Magnetococcus sp. PR-3: one gene and its partner. Each later gene encodes a partner of the first gene's protein in a complex. Links are inferred from orthologs where the notes say so. Each region holds a gene or a part of one and is shown in the gene's direction. Other genes may lie near its edges. The genes, in order: metK and groL.

Region 1 (11,356 bases):
CAGGCTGTCCACCCTATGGCAAAGGGAGGAACAACTCTTTTAACAGGGAGTGTGTCCATGGCTTTGGGTATGGAACTCAAGCTGCGGATGGGTATGCAACTGGTGATGACACCACAGTTGCAGATGGCCATTCGGCTGCTACAAATGTCCAGCATGGATCTTCAGGAGTATCTCCAGGAAGAGCTGGAGAAAAATCCACTGCTGGAGCGTGAAGACGAAAACGGCAATGCCGTGGACGGTGATACCGCCCCCGACAGTGGCGAAGCTGCGGCATCTGAAAGTGCAGGTAGCTCAGAGACCGAAAGTTTTGCGGAACCCCAAACGGCCCCCGAGCCCTCAACAGAGACTCCGGCCGAGATGGAAGGCTTTCAGGTCGAGGAAGGACCCGCTCCTGAGGTCACCAACCTTAGTGAGGATCTGCCGGTAGATGCGGAGTGGTCGGATGTCTATGCCGATACCAACTCCAATTTCGAATCCCGTAATAACTCCCTCAATACCTCTGAAGCACCGCCACTGGAAAATACGTTGGTGCGCAACGACACCCTGTCGGATCATCTGATCTGGCAACTGGGTCTCTCCGCACAAAATGACAGTGAGCGTGTCCTGGGCATGGCCCTGATTGATGCCATTGATGAAAATGGCTATCTCACGGCCTCTCTGGAGAGCTTTCAAGATACCACAGGGGCCTCTTTGTATGATCTGGAAGATGCCCTGCTGCTGATACAATCGTTTGAACCTTCCGGTGTGGGGTCGCGAACCCTGGCGGAATGTCTGTTGCTGCAGCTTAAAGCAGACCGCATGGCGGTGGCGCCCTATACCGCGTTGCTGGATCACTTGGATGATCTGGCCCGACGGGATTTCCGAAAACTGAGCCGGGTTTTAAAACTCTCTGAAGAGGAGTTGGCGGATGCGGTTTCGGTGATCCATGCGCTGGATCCTAAACCCGGATTGGCCTACGGCAGTGATCAAACCAGTTATGTGGTGCCCGATGTTTATGTGCGTAAGCAAAATGGCAAATGGGTTGTAGAGATTAACCCTGAGACCCAGCCTCGTTTGCGTATTAACCGCCACTATCAGGACCAGATCTCCCGCTACGCCTCGGCCGATGACAAGCGCTTTATGACAGAGTCGGCCCGTAGTGCCCAGTGGTTGATTAAATCTTTGGAACAACGCTCCTCAACCATCTATCGGGTGGCGGAGAGTATTGTGCGTTTTCAGGAAGATTTTTTGGAAAAAGGGCCAGAATATCTCAAGCCGCTCATCCTTAAGGATGTGGCTGATGATATTGGTGTGCATGAATCCACCACCAGCCGGGTGACCAGCAATAAGTATATGCACACCCCGCGTGGTATTTTTGAGCTGAAGTATTTCTTCTCCTCCTCTTTGACCTCACAAACCGGTGAGTCACACTCATCCGAGGCCGTGAAGTTTAAAATTCGCAAGTTGGTGGATAGTGAACCGGCTCGACGTCCTTTCTCTGACGAAAAGCTGGCCAAAATGCTCAAAGAGCAAGGCATTAATGTTGCCCGTCGTACCGTGGCTAAGTATCGGGAGGCGATGAACATACCTTCATCGTCACGGCGTAAACAGCTGGAACCTAAATAAGCCCAATCGGATACCCTTACACAGGAAGTGGCCGGATCCATGGAAGAGCTCGGGGCAAATACCCCTCAAGTCACAAGTTTAGTCCTGGTAGCAGGCCTGTCAGGCGCAGGTAAATCTACAGCGTTAAAAAGTTTGGAGGATATCGGTTTTTTATGGATCGATAACCCGCCCCTGTTGGCCCTACCCGGACTGCTTAGGGAGTTGGGGGAAAACAACCAGGATATTCATGTCGCAGTAGGTCTACACATGCGTGACCACAGCCGAGATCCAGATGCTTTGGAGCGGCTCTACCCGGTTCTTAATGAGATGGCAGCCCGTCTGGAGCTGCTCTATCTCGAGGCGGATAGCGATATTCTGGTCAAACGGTTTCGGGAAACCCGCCGCCGCCACCCTTTGGCGGGAGAAGCGCATACCAGTGAGCACTTTTTGGAAGGGCGCACGGTTAAAGAAGCTGTTGTAGAAGAAAAACAGCTGATGCAGTCGGTCCGGGCCAATGCCGATTTGGTGATTGATACCACCTACTTGCGTCCACAGATGTTACAAGAGCGTGTGGCTGACCTATTCCGCAGTGACCCCAATGGTCAGGAAATCACCCTGTTTGTGCGTTCATTAGGGTTTAAATATGGCTCTAATACCGATGCGGATATGGTTCTGGATGCCCGCTTTTTACAAAACCCCTATTACGACGCCAACTTGCGCCCTTTAACCGGTTTGGATAAGCCTGTACGGGATTTTTTGGAATCGGATAATGAGGCTGAGCAGTTCCTGGACCATTTGAAGGGTCTGTTTGGCTATCTGATCCCCCGCTACATTAAAGAGCGCAAATGCTACTTCACGGTGGATATCGGTTGTACCGGCGGTCAACACCGTTCGGTCTACTTGGTCGACCGTTTGCAGGATGCCTTGGCGCAGTTGGGGTACAGGGTTTTGGTGCGGCATCGGGATATACACCGCAAGTCGGCCAAATAGTTGCATAACCCGAGAGATATTCAAAAGACGAAAACTTTCTTTCTGAGTTGTCACTCAGTAGGATGTTGGTATGTGAGATGAGAGTGAGGGTGTGGGGCCGGCTGGTTCAAACCCTGTTTTGTGGATTAACCCACCGTGTTTGTTAACACGGTTTTATTATGCTGTTAGGCATCACAGGAGTGTGAGGATCATGCCGCGTAACTATCTGTTCTCTTCCGAATCGGTCTCCGAAGGTCATCCCGATAAGATGGCCGACCAGATTTCCGACGCCATTTTGGATGCCCTGCTTGAGCAGGACCCAGCTTCCCGTGTGGCGTGTGAGACCATGGTCAGCACCGGTTTTTGTACAGTGGCCGGTGAGATCACCACCAATGCTGTGATCGACTATCAACAGATCGCTCGAGATACCATTAACGAAATCGGTTATACCTCTGCCGATGGGATGGGGTATTCCGGTGATAGTGCTGCCATCTTCGTCACGCTGGATAAGCAATCTGTAGACATTGCTCAGGGTGTGAATGAAGGAGAAGGTATCGACCTGGACCAGGGTGCTGGCGACCAGGGCATCATGTTCGGTTACGCCTGTACGGAAACCGATGTGCTGATGCCTATGCCGATCTATTTTGCCCACCGCTTGGTTGAAAAACATGCGCAACTGCGTAAAAGTGGCGAACTGGCTTGGGCCCGTCCTGATGCCAAATCCCAGGTAACGGTTAAGTATGTAGATGATAAGCCGGTTTCTGTTGAGGCGGTTGTTATTTCTACCCAGCACAGCCCCGATGTCGACCACGACACCATTGAAAAAGAGATCATCGAAAAAGTGGTTAAAGCGGTGATCCCTGCTGAGCTGCTGCATGAAGGTACGGAATACTTTATCAACCCAACGGGCCGTTTTGTGATTGGTGGTCCTGTGGGTGATGCCGGGGTAACCGGTCGTAAGATTATTGTCGATACCTACGGCGGCATGGGCTCACATGGTGGCGGTGCTTTCTCCGGTAAGGATCCCTCCAAGGTTGACCGCTCTTCGGCCTATATGGGTCGTTATGTGGCTAAGAACATTGTGGCTGCTGGTTTGGCTGAAAAATGTGAAATCCAGGTGGCTTATGCCATTGGTGTCTCCCAGCCTATGTCGGTGATGGTTGATACCTTTGGGACCGGTAAGCTTGAGGATGAGGCGATTACTGAGCTGGTTAAGGAAAATTTTGACCTGCGTCCTAAAGCCATTGTTCAGCAGCTGGATCTGTTGCGTCCCATCTACAAGAAGTCTGCAGCCTATGGACACTTTGGTCGTGAGCTGCCTGAGTTTACTTGGGAGAAGACCGACAAGGCTGCTGCACTGAAGGCTGCAGCGGGTATCTAAGGTCGTTAATGACATGTTAGCGGGGGTTTGTTACCCTGCTTCGATCAATTGGGAAATTCATCCCGGACGCCAGTGCGTCCGGGATTCCATTTATAGAGGGAATGGGTAAGCCATGAACGTTGAGGTCAACAAGATGCAACTGGTCCCTGGCGAAGATTTTAAAGTCGCCGATATCAGCCTGGCTGATTGGGGTCGTAAAGAGATTGAAATTGCAGAGACCGAGATGCCCGGTCTGGTCTCCCTGCGCAGTGAGTTTGGTAAGGAGCAGCCTTTAAAAGGTGCCCGCGTTGCAGGTTGTCTGCACATGACCATCCAAACAGCTGTGTTGATCGAGACCCTTACCGCTTTGGGTGCTGAGGTCCGTTGGTCTTCGTGCAACATTTTCTCGACTCAGGATCATGCAGCCGCTGCCATTGCCAAGTCTGGTGTTCCTGTGTTTGCCTGGAAAGGTGAAACCGAGGAAGAGTATGTCTGGTGTGTCGAACAGACCATTAAAGGTCCTGATGGTTGGGTGCCTAATATGATTCTGGATGATGGTGGTGATCTGACGGAGATCATGCACCGCCCTGAATACCTGGATATTATGAAAGGTGTGAAGGGTATTTCAGAAGAGACCACCACCGGTGTCCTGCGTCTCTATGAAATGGCCCAGAATAGTACCCTGGAGTGCCCTGCATTCAATGTGAATGATTCTGTGACCAAGTCCAAGTTTGATAACTTGTACGGCTGTCGTGAATCCTTGATGGATGGCATCAAGCGCGCCACGGATGTGATGGTTGCGGGTAAAATTGGCGTTGTCTGTGGCTATGGTGATGTGGGTAAAGGGTGTGCGCAGGCCTTCCGTGGTTTGGGTGCAACTGTATGGGTGACTGAAATTGATCCCATCTGTGCCCTGCAGGCTGCTATGGAAGGTTACCGTGTGGTGACCATGGATGAGGCTGCTTCCCAAGCGGATATCTTTGTTACCGCAACAGGTAATAAGGACATTATTACCCGTGCACATATGGAGCAGATGAAGGATCAGGCCATTGTTTGTAATATTGGTCACTTTGATTCTGAAATTGACATTGCTTCGATCCGTGAGCTGAAGTGGGATAACATCAAGCCACAGGTTGATCATGTAACCATGCCCAACGGCAACCGTATTATCGTGTTGGCTGAGGGTCGTTTGGTTAACTTGGGCTGTGCAACAGGTCACCCCAGTTTTGTGATGTCCAACAGCTTCACCAACCAGGTGATGGCACAAATTGAGCTGTTCCATAGTGCGGATAAGTATGAGAACAAGGTCTATGTGCTGCCTAAGCATTTGGATGAAAAAGTGGCCCGTCTGCACTTGGGTAAAGTCGGTGCAAACCTGACCACGTTAAGCCAGGATCAGGCGGATTATCTGGGTATTCCTGTGGATGGACCCTACAAGCCTGAGCACTATCGCTACTAAGTTCTTGCTTGCAGTTGCGGTTATAGCAGGCCCTCATCTGTACAGATGGGGGCCTGTTTTTTTATGGGCGGCGAACCAGTAGCGTCTCGACTTGGCGTGCCTTCCATCAAAGCGATATCTCAACCGTATGCCCTGCTTTGTATACAAATGATGCTGTGTCTTTGAGGTGGCGAGATTTATGCACAGAATGACGGGTAGGTCCCTCAGCGGTAAACTGGCTAACAGCGTTCTTACCCTGACGAGCCTGTATGAGATTGAATGGATTACTTAGCAGTCTGTAAAAGTAGGTTTATGGAAGAATAGATAATCTTTTTAGTCTGTTAATTATCTAGATAAGATTTGTGTAGGATGATGAGAATACGCCAATAATATGGAATTGTGGTTGGGCGTAGTAGCAGGTTGTGATGGGATCCATTATCTATTTTTAGTCTGCCTTTGACCGTTGATGGTAATGAATATGTACAGGAAGCAAGAACAACCACAAATATTGGCGGAAATCGCCTATATGCCTCAATTAGATAGCATACGTGCTGTGGCCGTAGGTTTGGTCGTGCTCCTGCATTGGGTGCCTGGACAGGGGGTCTTATGGTTAAGGGGGAGCAGTGGGGTTCACCTGTTTTTTGTCATTAGTGGTTTTCTTATTACTTCTATTCTCTTGACAGCACGGGAAAAAAGTACGGATCAAAAGCGCTTTCAAATTGTACGTCGTTTTTACATGAGAAGGGCGTTACGTATCTTCCCGCTTTACTATCTGCTGATCCTATTTGCACTCTTTATTGGTATTGAAGATGTGGCGGATAGCTTTCCGTGGCACTTTTTTTATGGCACAAATTTCTTTATTGCTTTTAAGGGAGAATATCACGGCTTTGTGACCCATTTTTGGTCTTTGGCCGCCGAGGAACAATTTTACTTACTCTGGCCCACTTTAGTGCTTTTTCTCCCGATGGCCCGTCTGGGAGGGCTCTTTGTGGGGGTGGTTATTTTTGGTATTGGTTTTAATGCCCTTGGTATAGGCATGGGGTGGTTCAGTAGTCATTTTGGATACTATTTTCCAGCTTGGAGTTTCTCCTTTATGGGTATGGGGGCGCTTTTTGCTTTTTGGCGATTTCAATGCGTACAAGGTGTTGGTGCACCTTGGAAAGGTCTATTTTTAGAGAAACTTCCCATCTTGGGATTAATGGGAGCTCTTCTCTTAACGCTCTATTATTTTCAAACAGGTGGCGAAGTCCCCAAGAGTGTTTGGGGCATTTTTATCTACAATACACTCTATATGCTAACGTTAGCTTCAGTTGTGGTAGCAGCTGGGAAAACGATCAAAGGGCCTGTGGGTGCTGTCTTGATGTTCCCGCCTTTTCGCTATATCGGGCGTATTAGCTATGGCATCTATCTGCTTCACCCTTTTGTGATCACAGGTGTTAATCTTCTGTTTAACCATTATGGCTACTCTATTATGGAGATTTTTGGACCCATTGGACGGATGCTTTTTTTAGTTTCTATTTTGATTCTTATCACATCCCTCTCTTGGTTTGCTTTTGAGACGCCAATCAATCGACTTAAGCGGTTTGTTCCTTACCATTAAGATCCTGTTGCAGGCAGGCGAGATCTGCTCACCATGATTAGGATGCGGAATCTCCTTAGCTTGGGGGGAGATGCATCCGTGCATGCGCCTGCCGGACCAGCTTGGGAATATCCAACTGTTGAGGGCAGCGGGGCAGACAGTCACCACAGTCACTACAGGTATCCCCTTTTGCGCCAGGAACCCAATGGCTCTGTGGCTCCATAAGGCCATAACGGTATTGGGCAAAGGGGGTCATGTCATGAGCCAGGGCCAAATGCTCTAGGCGCAACAGATCTGGCATCTCAATACGTTCTGGGCAGGGTAGGCATTGGGTGCAGATACCACACCGGTCCAACAGGGTGGGGGCCGCGGCTTCTTTAAGTTGAATTTCAACCTGGCGTTCTTCTTTTCCCCAATATGGTTTTCCCATGGCCAACGAGTGCAGGTGTAGATCCAGATGGTTAGGTTCACTCATGCCAACGGTCATGGTATGAATGTGTGGGTGAGAGAGGATCCAGCGTTCATTATAGTTGGCAATGGGTAAGGGTTGGCTCTGCTGGGCCAGACGCGCTGGGGGGGTATAGAGCATCCCACCTTTATCCTGTGGTGAAATGATAAAGATCCCCATGTCTTTGGCTGCCGCAGCATCGATGGCCGCCCGGTTGCCTTGACGGAAAAAGTAGTAGTGAAGATTGATAAACTCAAAGCAGTCGGTCTGAATGGCCTGTAAAATGACCGGTAAGGGTGCATGGGTTGCAAAGCCAATATGACCAATCTTTCCCTCTTTTTTCATGGCTTGTAAAGCTGAGAAGGGGCCGCCGGGTCGTAGGCTCATATCCAGTAATGCTTGGGTATTCACCCCGTGCAGGGCGAAAAACTCCATATGATCTATCCCCATAAACTGTAGCGCATTCTCCACATGGGTTCGCATCTCTGCGGCGGTTTCTGTAGGGCTGGCTTTGGACATGATCATATATTGATCACGGGTTTGGCGTAATTTGGGGAGTGTTTGGCCAATAAGCCGTTCACTTTTGCCATAGCCTTTGGCTGTTTCGATCAAATTTACCCCACCATCTAGAACCGTTTGTAGCATCTCATGACAGTGATCCAGGCTGGCTTGGGGGAGCTGATCATGGGGCTCATCCCACCCTTGAACAAAGCGCATACCGCCCATGGTAAAGACAGATACCTGTTTCTCAGTTTTTCCAAAACGTCTGTATTCCATGGTGTTATATGCTCAGTAGGGGTGGCTTTGTAAGGGAAGGTCATCTTAAAGACTAGCTTAACGTGCCCAATAAGCTTGGAACAGTTTTTTTGTGGTTGGCGGTGTTTTGATTGTTTAAATAACCACCTTAACTACATTGATTAGGTGAATAACCGTGGCGACAGCTCTGTTGTTGGATACTTGCGTGCTTAAAGAGCTGTTCTGGCATGCATTCCAGGGATCACACCATACCCTGTGAAAATAGGCAGCTACAGGTTTGGCCCTGTAGGATGGGTAAGCTAGGGGAGCAGCCGCTTGAAAATGCGGTGTGTCTAGCCAGCGTCTACCAAGCTAGACAGGCCCCCCAATCGGTTGCTGTGGGGTTTGGTCAGGTTTTAGCAAGTTGCCGTTTATCTCATAAGGTCAGTAACGGGATGGTGGCTTAGTCGGTTGGCTGCCCCATGCTGCGATAGGTTTCAATGGCATGAAGTAAGCCTTTTTTACGAATGGGTTTTGTCATGTGGGCATCGCACCCTGCTTGTAAGGACTTGGCTTCATCTTCCTTCATGGCATGGGCCGTTAATGCAATGATGGGAAGCGGCGTGCGTCCCTCTTTGCTTTCCCATGCACGGATGGTGCGGGTGGCGCTATAACCATCCATTACAGGCATCTGTACATCCATGAAGATCAAATCGATTCCGCCAGCCATAACCCGTTCCACAGCCTCTTGCCCATGGATGGCCTCCTCCACCTGATAGGGTGATTTTTTCAAGAAGGTACGCACCAAAGTACGGTTATCATCAGAATCATCCACCACTAAGATAGTTAAGGTTTCTGGGTTGGATGATGTGGGCGAGAGAGAGTCCACAGCAGTGGTTTCATCACTTTGGTTCTGTAAAGGCCGTAACAGTGCTTTGATAAAGTCGATACGGTGAACCGGTTTAATTAAATAATCAACAGCCAGGGCTTTACCCATCTGTAAATCACTTTTGCGGCACCAAGGGCTGATTAGCAGGATAGGTAGTTGACTTAGGCTGCTATGGCTGCGCAGCTGTTGTATGGACTCCATAGGGGACCAGCTTTGTAGGTTGTGGTGCATAATCACAACCTCATAGGGGTTACCTTTCTGCTGGGCATCCAAGAGCAGTTCAATCAGATCCATCTCATGATCAATAAAGCGACCCTCAATCCCCGTTTGCTGTAGAAGCTCCCCATACATGTCTCTTTTTTCGGTGGATTGATAGATCAACCGGCTCCCTTTTAAAGGGGCGAGCAGGGCTTGGGTCTCCTCACGGGTATCCCCACATGTCAGGCAGATATTGAGCTTGATATAGCAGGTAAAGGTGCTGCCTTCACCCAGTGAACTCTCGACCTCAATACGACCATCCATGAGTCGTATAAAGCGTTGACTAATGGTCAAACCTAGACCTGTACCCCCATGTTCACGGGTAATATATTGATCGGCTTGAGAGAAAGCTTTAAAGATATCCCCCAATTTTTCTTCAGGAATACCAATACCGCTATCATGAATGGCAAACCTGAGATCAACAGCCCCACCTGGTAGTGTGGCCCCGGTAATTTCCAGATCAACCCCCCCTGTCTCGGTAAACTTAATGCCGTTCCCAATTAAGTTCAGCAGCACCTGACGCAGGCGCATATCATCACCGATCAAGGAGAGGGGCAGATTGTCGGCAATATGAGTGCGCAGATAGAGATGTTTTTTACTGGCCAAAGGGGTTAAGACGGAGGCAACGCTGAGGACCAGTTCTTCCAGATTAAAAGGTTGTAGAGACAGCTCTACTTTGCCGGATTCTACGCGGGAGAGGTCCAGGATATCGTTGATAATCCCTAAAAGATTTTCCCCTGCACCTCGGAAAATACGCACATATTTATGTTGTTCAGCATCCAACTGTGTCTCTTGCAAGAGGTCGGCACTGCCCAAAATGGCATTCATCGGGGTGCGGATTTCATGGCTCATGGTGGCCAGGAAATCACTTTTGGCCTCACTGGCAGCTTCGGCCTGTTGTTTGGCCTCGGTCAAAACCGATTCAGCCCGTTTACGCTGAATAATTTCTCCCAAAACTTGAGAAATGCGTTGAAGGCTATCTTCACGGTGTCCATCCCTGGGCATTTGTGCGGGGATCAACAGAACCATGACCCCGACAAAATCCTCACCATGGTAAATGGGGCAAGCATAACAACCAAACGGTGCGGTATCGGTAAGCTGTTGTGCCTGAGCAGGACTTAACTGGCCGTTATGCAGCAGATGATCTAAATATTCCAGACCCCCATGAAAAGGATCAGCCGAGGGGTTGGAGAGAAGTGGCTGTAACTGACCATGCGCAGCCTGAGCTTGAAAATGATCCTGTTCCCAGCTGTAAAGAATACCGTGAGGGGCCAGTTGTAACCAGGGCACGATTACCGTACGTTCCAATGCCCGGTGGAGTTGCTCTTCTAAGGTCAGTGGCAAAAAACCGGTGGCCAATAGTTCGTTGAGCAAGTTTTGTAGGCGCTTTTCCTGTTTCTCCCGTTGCTCTTTTTTTTCCAGTGAGCTAACCATGTTGTTAAAGGCGTGGGCCACTTCAACCAGCTCATCATTATGCACTACCTCAATACGATGGTTTGCCTGACCTCGGGCAAAACGACGTGCGCCTTCCACCAAAACATGGATGCGTTGAGAGAGCAGCTTGCTCTGTAAAAAAATGGTGAGAATACTCATTAAAAAGGCTAAGGAGGCCACGCTGATCAAAAATAATTGGTGCTGGCGTGCCGCTTTGGCCATGGCCTTTTGATACGCTTGCTGAGCTTGCTGTAGATAGACCTGAAAGCCAATGATGGTATGTCGAAGGTCAATAAAAGCTGCGTTAACATCTGCTTGGCGATTGTACGCTACACTTTTCCCATGCCACTGAGGAGCATGCCAGGGGGGAAGAACCGCCAACATCTGTTGGACCATCTGGTGGTATTTTTCACGGAGTTGGTCCATATGTTCGGATAAATCTGGTGTCTGTTGCCATGGGATCATGGGTAGGTGTGTCAAAACCTGATGACCCTGACGCAACAGAGGCAGAAGGGGAGAGGGTGGGGGTGTTTGTAAAAACTGGTTTAGGGCATCCACCAACGTGCGCATGGGTGTGCCCATGGCCTGCCACTTTTGGGCCTGTACAGTGTTAGAGAAATGCCTGTCTGATTGAACCTCTTGCAAGCTTTCTCGCAGAGCTT
Region 2 (11,379 bases), on another replicon or contig:
ATGCCAAACGTCAAACCACGTGGTTAAATGGTGAACCCGGGCTGCATTGGTTAGAGCCAAACGGGGCAAAACAGGCTGCTTTAACCACAGTTGAAGCTTTTTTGCATTTTTTTCTGAAAAAATAACGTTTTTTGGTTGAGTACCACCCTATGACCGTTTAAAAATTCGTAGGGTGGCCAAAAAAGAATTGACAGACCTCTTTCGGTCGCTTGTGCAAGAATGATTTGTTTTTTTGCCGGACATAGGCCTTTGGTCCTCATACGCTGGGTTGAACCCATTGATGAGCTGGGACGGATGATCCGCACCCGATGCCGGACTTATAACGAGAATGATGATAGGGAGAGTGGACCATGGGCAGCCATGCCGGACACAATGTACAGGATCCGTTTTTGAATACCCTACGCCGGGAAAAAGTGCCGGTCACGGTCTTTTTGGTCAACGGTATTAAGCTGCAAGGGATGATCACCTCCTTTGACAACTACTGCCTGTTGCTGAAAAACAGTGTCACACAGTTGGTCTTTAAACATGCCATTTCCACAGTGATGCCCTCGCGCAACATCCATACCGGTGATGAGCGGGATGAGCGTCCTGAGCGTAAAGATAGTAAGGAATAAACGATTTGCGTTTTTTAGTTGATGTGAACAAGGCGCTCCACATGGAGCGCCTTGGCCTTTATGCCCATGCTTGATACCCATCAAGCCCCTGATCGGGCCATACTGCTCCAAGCTCTGGAGCCCAAGATCACCCGCGATGCCTCCCAGCGCCTGCTGGATGAACTGGTGCATCTTTCTACCACCGCTGGTTTGGACATTCACACCGCACAGCTGCTCTCTTTACAGAAGGTGGTTCCGTCGACCTATTTTGGTTCCGGGCAGGTTGAAGAGTTGGCCCACCAGATTAAGATCAATGAGATCGATGTGGCGGTGGTCAACCATGCCTTAACGCCGATCCAGCAGCGTAACCTTGAGAAGCATCTTAACGTCAAGGTGGTGGACCGAACCGGTTTGATCCTGGAGATTTTTGCGGCCCGTGCCCGTACGCGGGAAGGGACCATGCAGGTTGAGCTGGCTTCGTTAATGTATCAGCAATCCCGGTTGGTTCGTTCCTGGACCCACCTGGAGCGTCAACGTGGTGGGGTCGGTCTACGTGGTGGTCCGGGTGAACGACAGATTGAGGTTGACCGTCGTCTGATCCGTAACCGCATTCATAAGTTAAAAAAACAGTTGGAGGAGGTTGAGCGTACCCGTGCTTTACAGCGCCAACCCCGTAAGGAAATTCCCCTCTATACTGTGGCCTTGGTGGGCTATACCAACGCGGGTAAATCCACCCTGTTCAACCTGGTAACCAATGCGGGTGTGATGGCGGAGGATAAGCTATTTGCCACGCTGGACCCCACCATGCGTGCGGTGGATCTGCCAGAAGGAGGGCGGGTTTTATTATCCGACACCGTGGGTTTTATCCGCCAACTGCCCCACCAGTTGGTGGCCGCCTTTAAGGCCACCCTGGAAGAGGTGATCAGCGCTGATCTGTTGCTGCATGTGGTGGATTTGTCGGATCCTGAGTGGGAAAACTATGTGGATTCGGTTGAAGAGGTGTTGCAAGAGCTGGATATTCAGCACACGCGTACCATCACAGTGTACAACAAAGTGGATATGCTGGAGAGCCGTGGGGTGCTGGAGCGGGAGCTGGCTCGGGAGGATACCATTGGTATCTCAGCCCAAACTGGTGAGGGGGTTCATGAGCTACTCACCACCTTACGGGCGGCGGTGGGACGGGCCATGGTGCGCTATCAGGTCACCTTGCCGGTCTCCGATGGACGTTGGTTGGCGAAGTTCCATGCCGAAGCCTCGGTTATGGAGACCCGTATGAATGATGAATCCACCTTTTTAACCGTAGAGATGGCACCTTCCGTCTTAGGGCGTTTACAGGGTGAAGCGGAAAAAGCGGGCGCCAAGGTTCGGTTTAAAGCGCTGGATTAATCCCTTTATGGAACCAGAGCTTCATCGACCTGGGGTAGGTGAAGTCTCTAGGTTACCAGGGATCACACCCCGTTTGGGCAGGTATGCCCACAGACCCCCAGTTATCCTCATGGGTGTTTCCCCCTATGGGGGTCTTGGATAACGCCCCCACGCACGGTGTGGTGAGGTTGGGGGCGGATCTAGATCGTACAATCTTTTCATTTGACTGTAGATACAGTACCCCTGCTGGTTACAAGCCCACCCCAATGGGTGCGTTTAGGGTATGGCAGGCTTAGCCCAAAGCTTGATCATGGTCAGCATGAGAGGGCTTGTTTGGTCGTAAAACTGTTTAGCGTTGGCCCTTGCTCCTGCCACTGTGTGCAAGGGTTGGCTCAACAGATTAGAGGTACCCTTCCGCATCGCAAGAGATCGGGACATCGCTTGATCTCATCCCCTGTTTCCCACCGTTTTGCTTCCTAGCTGGTTTGTGACCTCATATCCGTTGATCGCGGCTCCTGTAGTGCTGTGGGGGGATCCTTTCTTTTAAACAGCAGCCGTTTTTGAACAGGTTCTACAGGTCTGGTGTCCAAGGTTCTATTCGATCATCTCTTTGGGAGCATGCTTGTGCCCATCTCTAAACTCGTCTTTGCCCTTGGTGCGCTCCTGGCGCTGTTGATCGTGACTCTACAACCCTTTGAGACCACCCTACTCAATGGGGCATTGGCCATTGTGCTTTTTGCCATAAGTGGCTGGGCTTCCGGTGCGATTCCAGAACATTTAACCGCACTAATTTTCTTTCTATTGGCCATTCTTAGCGGTATTGCAGCACCGGCTATGGTCTTCTCTGGTTTTTTGACCTCAGCCTTTTGGTTGGTCTTTGCCGGTATCATTATCGGGGCCGCCATGAAACATACCGGCTTGGATACCCGTTTGGCCCATAAACTGGCCCACCATGCGCCGGCCCAATATGGGGGGTTGATCGCGGCCATTGTTATCTTTGGTATGGTGTTGGCCTTTCTCATGCCCTCTTCCATGGGTCGTGCTGTACTGATTGTGCCTCTCATGCAGCGTTTAGCGCAGCAGATGGGCTATGCAGTGGGCTCGCGGGGGTATATTGGTATTCTGTTGGCGGGGGCGATGGGGAGCTTTTTCCCGGGTTTTGGTATTCTACCTGCCAATGTTCCCAATATGGTTATGGTCGGGGCGGCCGAATCTCTTTATAGCTGGTCACCCTCCTATGGTGGTTATCTGCTGTTGCACTTCCCACTGCTCGGTTTGGGCAAAAGCCTGCTGATCACAGGGTTGATCACCTATTTTTACCATGACAAACCCACCCTGCCGGTGATGGCCAGTCAGACAGAGCGCGTACCCTATACAACGTCTGAGCTACGTTTGGCCCTGCTGCTGACCCTGGCCATTGTGTTGTGGGTAACGGATTTTGCACACGGCATTTCCCCAGCCTGGGTCGGGTTGGGTGTGGCGGTTTTTTGTCTGTTGCCGGGTGCCCGTTTGGTGGAGGGGCGTACCATTAGCCAGTTCAACCTCTCTCCTCTGCTCTATGTCGCAGGTATTATTGGTATGGGGGCGGTGGTGGCCGAGACCGGTTTGGGTCATTTAATGGCCGAAAAGGTTTTGGCTTTCTTACCCTTGAGTGAAGATGCCCCTGTGGTGAACTGGACCAACCTCTCTTTGGGCTCGGTGTTTATGAGTCTATTGACCACACAGCCAGGTTTACCGGCTGTAATGAGCCCCCTGGCTCAGCCGTTGGCCGAGGCATCCGGCTTGGAGCTTCATACCCTGTTGATGATCCAGGTGCTGGGGTACTCTACCACCATCCTGCCTTATCAAGCCCCACCGTTGGTGGTGGCGGCGCAGTTGGGTCGTATTCCTTTTAAGGATCTGATCAAGATGACCTTTCTATTGGCACTGCTGACACTGCTGCTGCTTGTACCTTTAGATATCCTTTGGTGGATGCTCCTCGGTGCTCTGTAAAACCGAACCGACGATCTGGCTGCGGATGAGAAAAGATATCCTGCGTCGCGCGCTTTGGTCTCAGCCTCTTTCCCCTTTTCTATGGGCTGTTTGTTTCTCAACCTATGGATCTACGCCCGACAATGAAAAAAAATGGGTGTGAAAATGGTGGAATCCCCCGATAAAGCCTGTCGGTGGTTGCTGCTGTGTCCATGCGGGAGAGCCCGATCCGCCATCCATTCTTCATCGGTCATAGGAACGCTGGGGGGGGTGGTCATGGTGTTTGGGCAAAAAGCTTTAAAAATCCTCACTGGGATGGATGGACATTTTGTGAGGCCTCCTATAGAGTACCGCCTTCGCGTTGAAGGGGTTCAGGTGTGAGGCGCGGAAAAAAATCACTGTTTTTGATTTTTTTTTCTCGGCTGGGGTTGCAATCCCCCATGGTCGACCCCACATATGCACCAATACGATATCGAAACCGGTCTATTTAGACCGATCACATAGATGTTAAACAGGATCTTTCGGAGGCAATCCCATGTCGATCAATTTTCGTCCGCTGCATGACCGTGTTGTTGTAAAGCGTACCGAGTCTGACGCTAAAACTGCTGGTGGTATCATCATTCCTGACACCGCTCAAGAGAAGCCTGTACAGGGTGAAGTTGTAGCCGTTGGTGCAGGTGCTGTGAGTGATGCCGGCAACGTGCGTCCTCTGGAAGTAAAAGTGGGCGACACTGTACTGTTCTCTAAGTACGGTGGCACTGAAGTGCGCATCGATGGTGTTGATCTGCTGATCATGCGTGAGTCCGACATCGTGGGTATCTTGGGTTAATTTCCCATTCCACTTTGACCATAAAATAAAGAAACGCGCTTTGCGCATTTAAATAGGTAAGAGGAAGCATAACATGGCTGCCAAAGAAGTAATGTTCGGCGAATCCGCCCGCGCCAAAATGCTGGATGGTGTAAACATCCTGGCTAACGCTGTTAAAGTAACCCTGGGTCCTAAGGGCCGTAATGTGGTTCTGGACAAGTCCTGGGGCGCCCCCCGTATGACCAAGGACGGCGTTTCTGTTGCCAAAGAGATCGAACTGGAAGATAAGTTCGAGAACATGGGTGCACAGATGGTGCGTGAGGTCTCCTCTAAGACCGCTGATGTTGCTGGTGACGGCACCACCACCGCAACCGTACTGGCCCAGGCTCTGATCCGTGAAGGTATGAAGGCCGTTGCCGCTGGCATGAACCCCATGGATCTGAAGCGCGGCATCGACTTAGCGGTTGAAGCTGTGATCGAAGGTCTGCAGGGTATCTCCCGCGAAGTGACCAACAGCCAGGAAATCTCCCAGGTTGGTACCATCTCCGCCAACTCCGACCAAGTGGTTGGCGATATGATCGCTGAAGCCATGGACAAGGTTGGTAAAGAGGGTGTGATCACCGTCGAGGAAGCCAAAGGTCTCGAGACCACCCTGGACGTTGTTGAAGGTATGCAGTTTGACCGTGGTTACCTCTCTCCCTACTTTGTCACCAACGCTGACAAAATGCTGGTCGAGATGGAAAATCCTCTGATTCTGTTGGTAGAGAAGAAAATCTCCAACCTGCAGCAGATCATCCAAATTCTGGAAGGTGCTGTTCAGTCTTCCCGTCCCCTGATGATCATTGCCGAAGATGTTGAGGGCGAAGCCCTGGCGACGCTGGTTGTGAACAAGCTGCGTGGCGGCCTGAAAATCTGTGCCGTTAAAGCACCTGGCTTTGGTGACCGTCGTAAAGCCATGATGGAAGATCTCGCTACCCTGACCGGTGGTGTACTGGTTTCTGAAGATGTTGGCGTTAAGCTCGAGAGCGTTACCCTGGATATGCTGGGTACTGCCAAGTCCATCGTGGTGACCAAAGAAGACACCACCATCGTTGATGGTGCTGGCGATGCTGAGGCCATCAAGGCCCGCGTTAACCAGATCCGTGCTCAGATCGACGAAACCACCAGCGACTACGACCGTGAGAAGCTGCAAGAGCGTCTGGCCAAGCTGGCCGGTGGTGTTGCTGTGATCAAGGTTGGTGGTGCAACGGAAGTTGAAGTGAAAGAGCGTAAGGATCGTGTTGACGATGCGCTGCACGCTACCCGCGCTGCTGTGGAAGAGGGCATTGTTCCTGGTGGTGGTGTGGCTCTGCTGCGCGCCCGTGGTGCTAAGCTGGCTGCTCTGGAAGGTGCCAACAACGACCAGCAAGTGGGTATCAGCATCGTAACCCGCGCACTGGAAGAGCCTCTGCGCATCATCGCTGGTAACGCCGGTGCTGAGGGTTCTGTGGTCATCAACAAGGTTGTTGAGACCGATGAGACCAACTTTGGCTACAATGCTGCCAGTGGTGAGTATGGCGACATGGTTGCCAGCGGTGTGATCGATCCTGCCAAGGTTGTGCGTCACGCACTGCTGTCCGCTTCTTCCGTGGCTGGTTTGATGATCACCACCGAAGCGATGGTTGCTGAACTGCCTAAGGATGAGCCTGCTATGCCTGCTGGTGACATGGGCGGCATGGGTGGCATGGGTGGTATGGGCGGCATGATGTAAGTGTGCTGTCGATCCAACCTGGATCATCTTGATGGATTTAAAACGCCTCCGACCCTTGGTCGGGGGCGTTTTTCTTTTTAAGTTCAGATCCATGAAACCATTTTTGCATAGGGCACTCATAGAGTGACCCCCATAAGTTCAGAGACAATAGAGGTGTGCAATGGCTGTGGTAATGCTGGTGTGTGATGATCTGCTGAGTAAAGTTCAGTTGGAGTCAAACTGGAAAGCCAAGGGGCTGACGGTGGTCAACGATAAGAGCACGGAGAACCCGCAGATCATTGCCCTGGACCTGCGTCCCAATAATGCGCTGGAGCGTATCACAGAGCTATTAAACGCCTATCCTGATGCGCAACTGGTGGCCTTTGGCCCCCATGTGCAGGTTGAGCGCTTAAAAGCCGCCAAAGAGGCTGGTGCCCATTTGGTGGTGGCACGCAGTGCGGTGGTGGAGAAGGTGGGTCAACTGGCAACTCGGTTGGCTTAAAGGGCCTCAGCCCACATGCACTCCCAGGCGGTCATGAGATCATTGGCCATTAGGGGGGCATCAAACAAGGGTGAAGCCAGGACCTGTTCCCGTAGGGTTTGGCGTAGTTGAGCCAGTGCGGGTAGGTCACGGGCTAGAGCCACCACTTTTTCCACATAATCTTGGGTATCCTCTGCAATCCAAGAGGCCAAGCCTGCATGGTGTAGTAGGCTTTCCCCCTGATGGGCCATAAAGCGGTGCCCCTTAAGGGTCACAAACGGAACCCCCATCCATAACCCTTCCACACTGGTGGTGCCACCAGGGAAGGGGAAGGGGTCCAAGATCATATCGACTTGATGATAACAGCGGAAATAGGCATGACGTTCAGACCCTCCCTCCAAAATTAACCGGTTTGCATCAATCCCCCAATCCTTAAAAGCTTGTTTTACCTGCTCGGTAACCTGAGCACTGGAAAAAATACCCTGCTTAAGATAGAGACGGCTATTGGGTATGCGGTGCAGAATCTCAGCCCAGCACTGGTAAACCTCTGGATTATACTTGGCCACTTTGTTAAAGCAGCCAAAGGTCACAGATCCTGTTTCCAGTGCGGGTAGTGGATTGACTTCAACATCCAGATCCGGCGCGGTAAAGCACAGATGACTGTGGGGGAGTAGCCAACGTTTTTCTACATACAGGTGTGCTTCAGCCTCGGGCAGGGTGTGGGCATTTCCCATAATATAATCGATCTGTGCAATACCTGTGGTGGCGGAATAACCCAGCCATGTGGCTTGTATGGGGGCTGGTTTCCAAGCAAACAGGGGTAGACGATGTTTGGCGGTATGGCCGGATAGATCGACCAAAATCTGAATCCCATCCTGTCGGATCAGTTGGGCGACCTGGGCATCGTCCATAAATTGTATGTGACGCCAATGGGTAATGGTCTGTTGTAAGCGTTGGGTCAGTGCATCGCCACGTTTACCACTGTTGTAGGCAAAGAGCTCAATACGCTGTGGGTCAAAATGGTGGGTAATGGCCTCTAAAAAATAGCCCACAGGGTGGTTGCGCAGATCACCGGATACCCAACCAATGCGTAAAGGTTGGGTCAAGGCTTGGGGGGGCGGGTGGGGCTTAGGCTTGGCCTGCTGTTGGGCCCGTTTACCATAGATCTTGGCCTGTTCAACCATTTGGGGTTGGTCGGTGTCGGGCAGGTAGTGGGCCAGGAACAGTTGGTGGCTGCGGGCTTCTAAATGATCAGGGTCCAGCTTAATGGCCTGTTCAATGGCCTCTAACGCTTGGGGGTGTTGGCCACTGTTGCGGTAGAGGGCGCTAAGCTGCATCCAGGCATTGCGGTTGGCTTTGCGGGCCAGTAGCTGTTCTAAGCAGTGGATCGCTTGCTGGGTTTGCCCCTGTTGTTCATACACCTTGGCCAGGGTGGTGTGCCACTCCTCAATATCCGGTTGTTGAACCGTGGCTCGCTCCAGCAGTGTTTGAGCTTGATCGTACTGTTTAATATTGATGTAGAGGTTGGCTAGGTTATAGATCGCTTGCCGGTTTTCTGGGTCCAGTGCCACCCCTTGCTCAAAGTGAGTACGGGCCTGAGCAAAGCGCTCCTGCCGATTGCGGATCACCCCCAGATTAATGTGTGAGATGGCACATTCGGCCCGGTTTTGTTCCAGTAGCTGTGCGGCATCCTCCAACTGACCTTGCTGCATCAGTAGATTGGCCAGGTCAATGCGCCCATCATCCTGATCGGGGTGTTGGTCAATCAATCGGCGTAACCACGCTTCCGCTTCCTCCAGATGTCCGGCCTGTCTGAGTAACCGGGTAAAACGGTGCATCACCTGGGCAAGGTGTGGTTGCCGCATGACGGCCCCTTTAAAAACCGCAATGGCCTCCTCCACCCGGTTTTGTGCCATGAGCAGATTTGACATGGCCATGGAAAAATTGGGGTTGTCCGGTTGTAGGTGCCGGCAGTAGTCATAGCAGATCAAAGCCGCTTTGATATCCCCAACCTCACGCAACAGGGTGGCCCGCTGTTGCCACAGCTGTAGGGTGTGGCTGCCATCGTGCAGCCACTGCTGGGTCAACCGTTTGATATCCTCTTGGCGATTTTGAGCACGGTAGAGGTTAAACAGCTGTTTTTGACTTTGTGGATCATGGGGGGCTGCCTGCAGTGCAGCTTGGTAGTGCTGCTCAGCCTCGGCCCAGCGCTGTTGCTGGTGGGCATGAATACCCAGGTTAAGCCGGGCTGCAAAATAGTATGCATCCGACGGCGCCACTTGCAAAAAAGCCTGCATGGCCTGTTCAACCTGACCGGCTTTTAACCGTGCAACAGCCTCTTGATAAGGGGGTGGGGGTTTAGCAGACATAGATAGGTCATAACCGGGGTTGGAGGTGGATAGATCTCAGGGTAGGGGCTGGGGCTAGCCCGAGCAAGGGACGATATTTTTCCCTTCGTAAGGGTGAGATGGTCCACGTGGGTTGGGGCTGCATAATACGAAGCGATGGTTTGATGAATCGACCCGTTCTTGCCCCTCTCGTTGGTGATAACGTTGTAGAGGGCGGTATGTATTAAAGAGGGATTAGAAAAGAAAAGGAGGTTGTTGGTATAGTATGTGTTGTAATACGAAAGAGGTTGAAAATAAAAGGAAACCTAAAGCTTTCCTACATCATGTCGATAAGTTTCTTAAGCGGGGTGCCATGACGCAGGTTGCATTATGGGTAATGCGATCTTTGGTATCTGTGCCGCTTTTTCAGGGTGCTTGGCAGCTTGATAGAGCGCTTCCTGACGACAGAGGAGGGGAAGATATGAAAATATGGAAACCAGTCATGATGATGGTGGCTTTGGGTCTGCTCAGTGGTTGTGCCCTGCATGGCCCTCAGAGTGCTCAAGCTCCAGCCAAGGTGGCCACTCAGGGGTGGTCCCAGTACACCCAGGCCAGAGCTGCCTTTGATGAAGTCTCACCTTTTATGACCACCGCTGAGCAGTTGCAAGCGCTGGGTTTTGACCCCCGTGGAGAGATGGGGGTGATGCGTCTAAAAATGCATGAGGTCGAACCACTGCTACGGGAGAGTTGGGAAGTGGCAGGGGGCATGCCCCATGGGGTTCAGGAGTGTCAATCTGCCGGGCAAGGCTGCTACGCCTATCTGTTACAGGCCCGGGTTCGTAAGCAGGATCTAGGTGTCGCGGCAGATGCTCCCTACCGGGCACTGTTTTTGGTTAAAAATGAACCTGCCGTTCAAGAGGATATGGTGGTCTACAAAATGTGGGACACCAAGCCCCATGCACTGATGGTACGGGGTCGCACCCTGGATGGCTGGAAAAAGTTGATGCATCTGGCACGCATGTAGCGGAACTAACGCACCCGCTTCTGCCAAGAAGGGCTTTGTGGTTTTCACAAAGCCCTTTTTCTATGCGCTATTTTCTGTCTATCAGTATGTAGGAGGAGTGGGCAAGATCATGATGAAGAGCTTGTGGGATGATCGATGACCACCATCCCAACCATCAAGAACCCAGCTCTGGGACAGGTGCCATAACCGAGGCATTGGTTGTGAGGACACGCCTGTTTGCATAGAGGTTGGTTGTGGTTGAGAGGTGCCGCCACGGCACATGCTACAGATCCAATGCGCAAACGCACACCATGGCCCCTCCGCTCAGGGGAGTGGGCATGATCCCCTTGTTCCCTGTACACGGTCGGGTCAGGCGCTTTGGTGACCGTATCGATAGGCTTATTAATGGTGACAGATATACAGATCACATCCATCCTGCCTGAAGAGCTCTTAGTAGAGGGGCAGAAGAGAATAGCTTTTAAAAAAAAGGCCAGCTCATTGAGCTGGCCTTTGGTCTGTGATCTTACTTAGTGGGTAGAATAATGGGTGGGGGGTCCATGCTGCCAGCCTGTGGCGTGACAAAGCGGGGAATACCATTCACCATATTCGGCTGTTGAGCTTGGGCTATATTCAACTGCTTGACCTTAATGGCCGAAGCTCGACGCTCCCCGGCACGGCGTACCACCGTACGGGCAGGGCGCGGCGGTGTAGCGCGGATAACCCGGAAACCCAACGAGGCATGTTTTAGCTTGGGTGATAGATCGTGGCGCAGCGTGGCGCGGGCTTCATCTGGAGGGGGCGTACGCCAGCTACCACCACGGGCGGTGCGGTGCTTGGCCACCTTAGGACCACTGGGGTCCTGCTTGGGGCTTTTGCTGTAGTAGTTGGCTTGAAAGCCATCTCGCGTCCACTCCAACACATTACCGGTCATATCAAACAGACCCAACCCATTGGGGCGGCGCAACCCCACCGCATGGGTGGAGAGTCCCCCATTACCTTTATGCCAACCCACGGCACTCAGGTTATCACTACCACAGTAGTTCTCATCCCGGCCACCACTGCGGCAAGCGAACTCCCACTGTGCTTCGGTGGGGAGTTGATA

The links.
Region 2: the proteins of metK (region 1) and groL are in contact, whole or in part, in a cryo-EM structure (PDB 8P4O), measured with the Escherichia coli proteins. The link is inferred for Magnetococcus sp. PR-3 from one-to-one orthologs.

Annotation. Positions count from the first base shown.
Region 1 is NZ_JBAHUQ010000013.1:52,506-63,861, forward strand. What follows is about bases 1,950-4,849. They hold metK (methionine adenosyltransferase), read left to right. Parts: upstream 1,950-2,764; coding sequence 2,765-3,934; downstream 3,935-4,849. Other genes in these bases: rapZ (RNase adapter RapZ), read left to right, coding at 1,950-2,574; ahcY (adenosylhomocysteinase), read left to right, coding at 4,047-4,849. Also shown: V5T57_RS09150 (RNA polymerase factor sigma-54), read left to right, coding at 58-1,605; more of rapZ, read left to right, coding at 1,645-1,949; more of ahcY, read left to right, coding at 4,850-5,372; V5T57_RS09170 (acyltransferase family protein), read left to right, coding at 5,818-6,951; V5T57_RS09175 (aldo/keto reductase), read right to left, coding at 7,007-8,155; V5T57_RS09180 (hybrid sensor histidine kinase/response regulator), read right to left, coding at 8,577-11,356. UniProt on the Escherichia coli protein: Catalyzes the formation of S-adenosylmethionine (AdoMet) from methionine and ATP.
Region 2 is NZ_JBAHUQ010000006.1:28,290-39,668, forward strand. The notes cover bases 4,237-7,159. They hold groL (chaperonin GroEL), read left to right. Parts: upstream 4,237-4,831; coding sequence 4,832-6,487; downstream 6,488-7,159. Other genes in these bases: groES (co-chaperone GroES), read left to right, coding at 4,465-4,758; V5T57_RS05885 (hypothetical protein), read left to right, coding at 6,648-6,968; V5T57_RS05890 (tetratricopeptide repeat protein), read right to left, coding at 6,965-7,159. Outside these bases: tRNA (adenosine(37)-N6)-dimethylallyltransferase MiaA, read left to right, coding at 1-125; RNA chaperone Hfq, read left to right, coding at 351-614; GTPase HflX, read left to right, coding at 681-1,979; V5T57_RS05870 (SLC13 family permease), read left to right, coding at 2,583-3,950; more of V5T57_RS05890, read right to left, coding at 7,160-9,316; V5T57_RS05895 (hypothetical protein), read left to right, coding at 9,756-10,298; V5T57_RS05900 (SUMF1/EgtB/PvdO family nonheme iron enzyme), read right to left, coding at 10,801-11,379.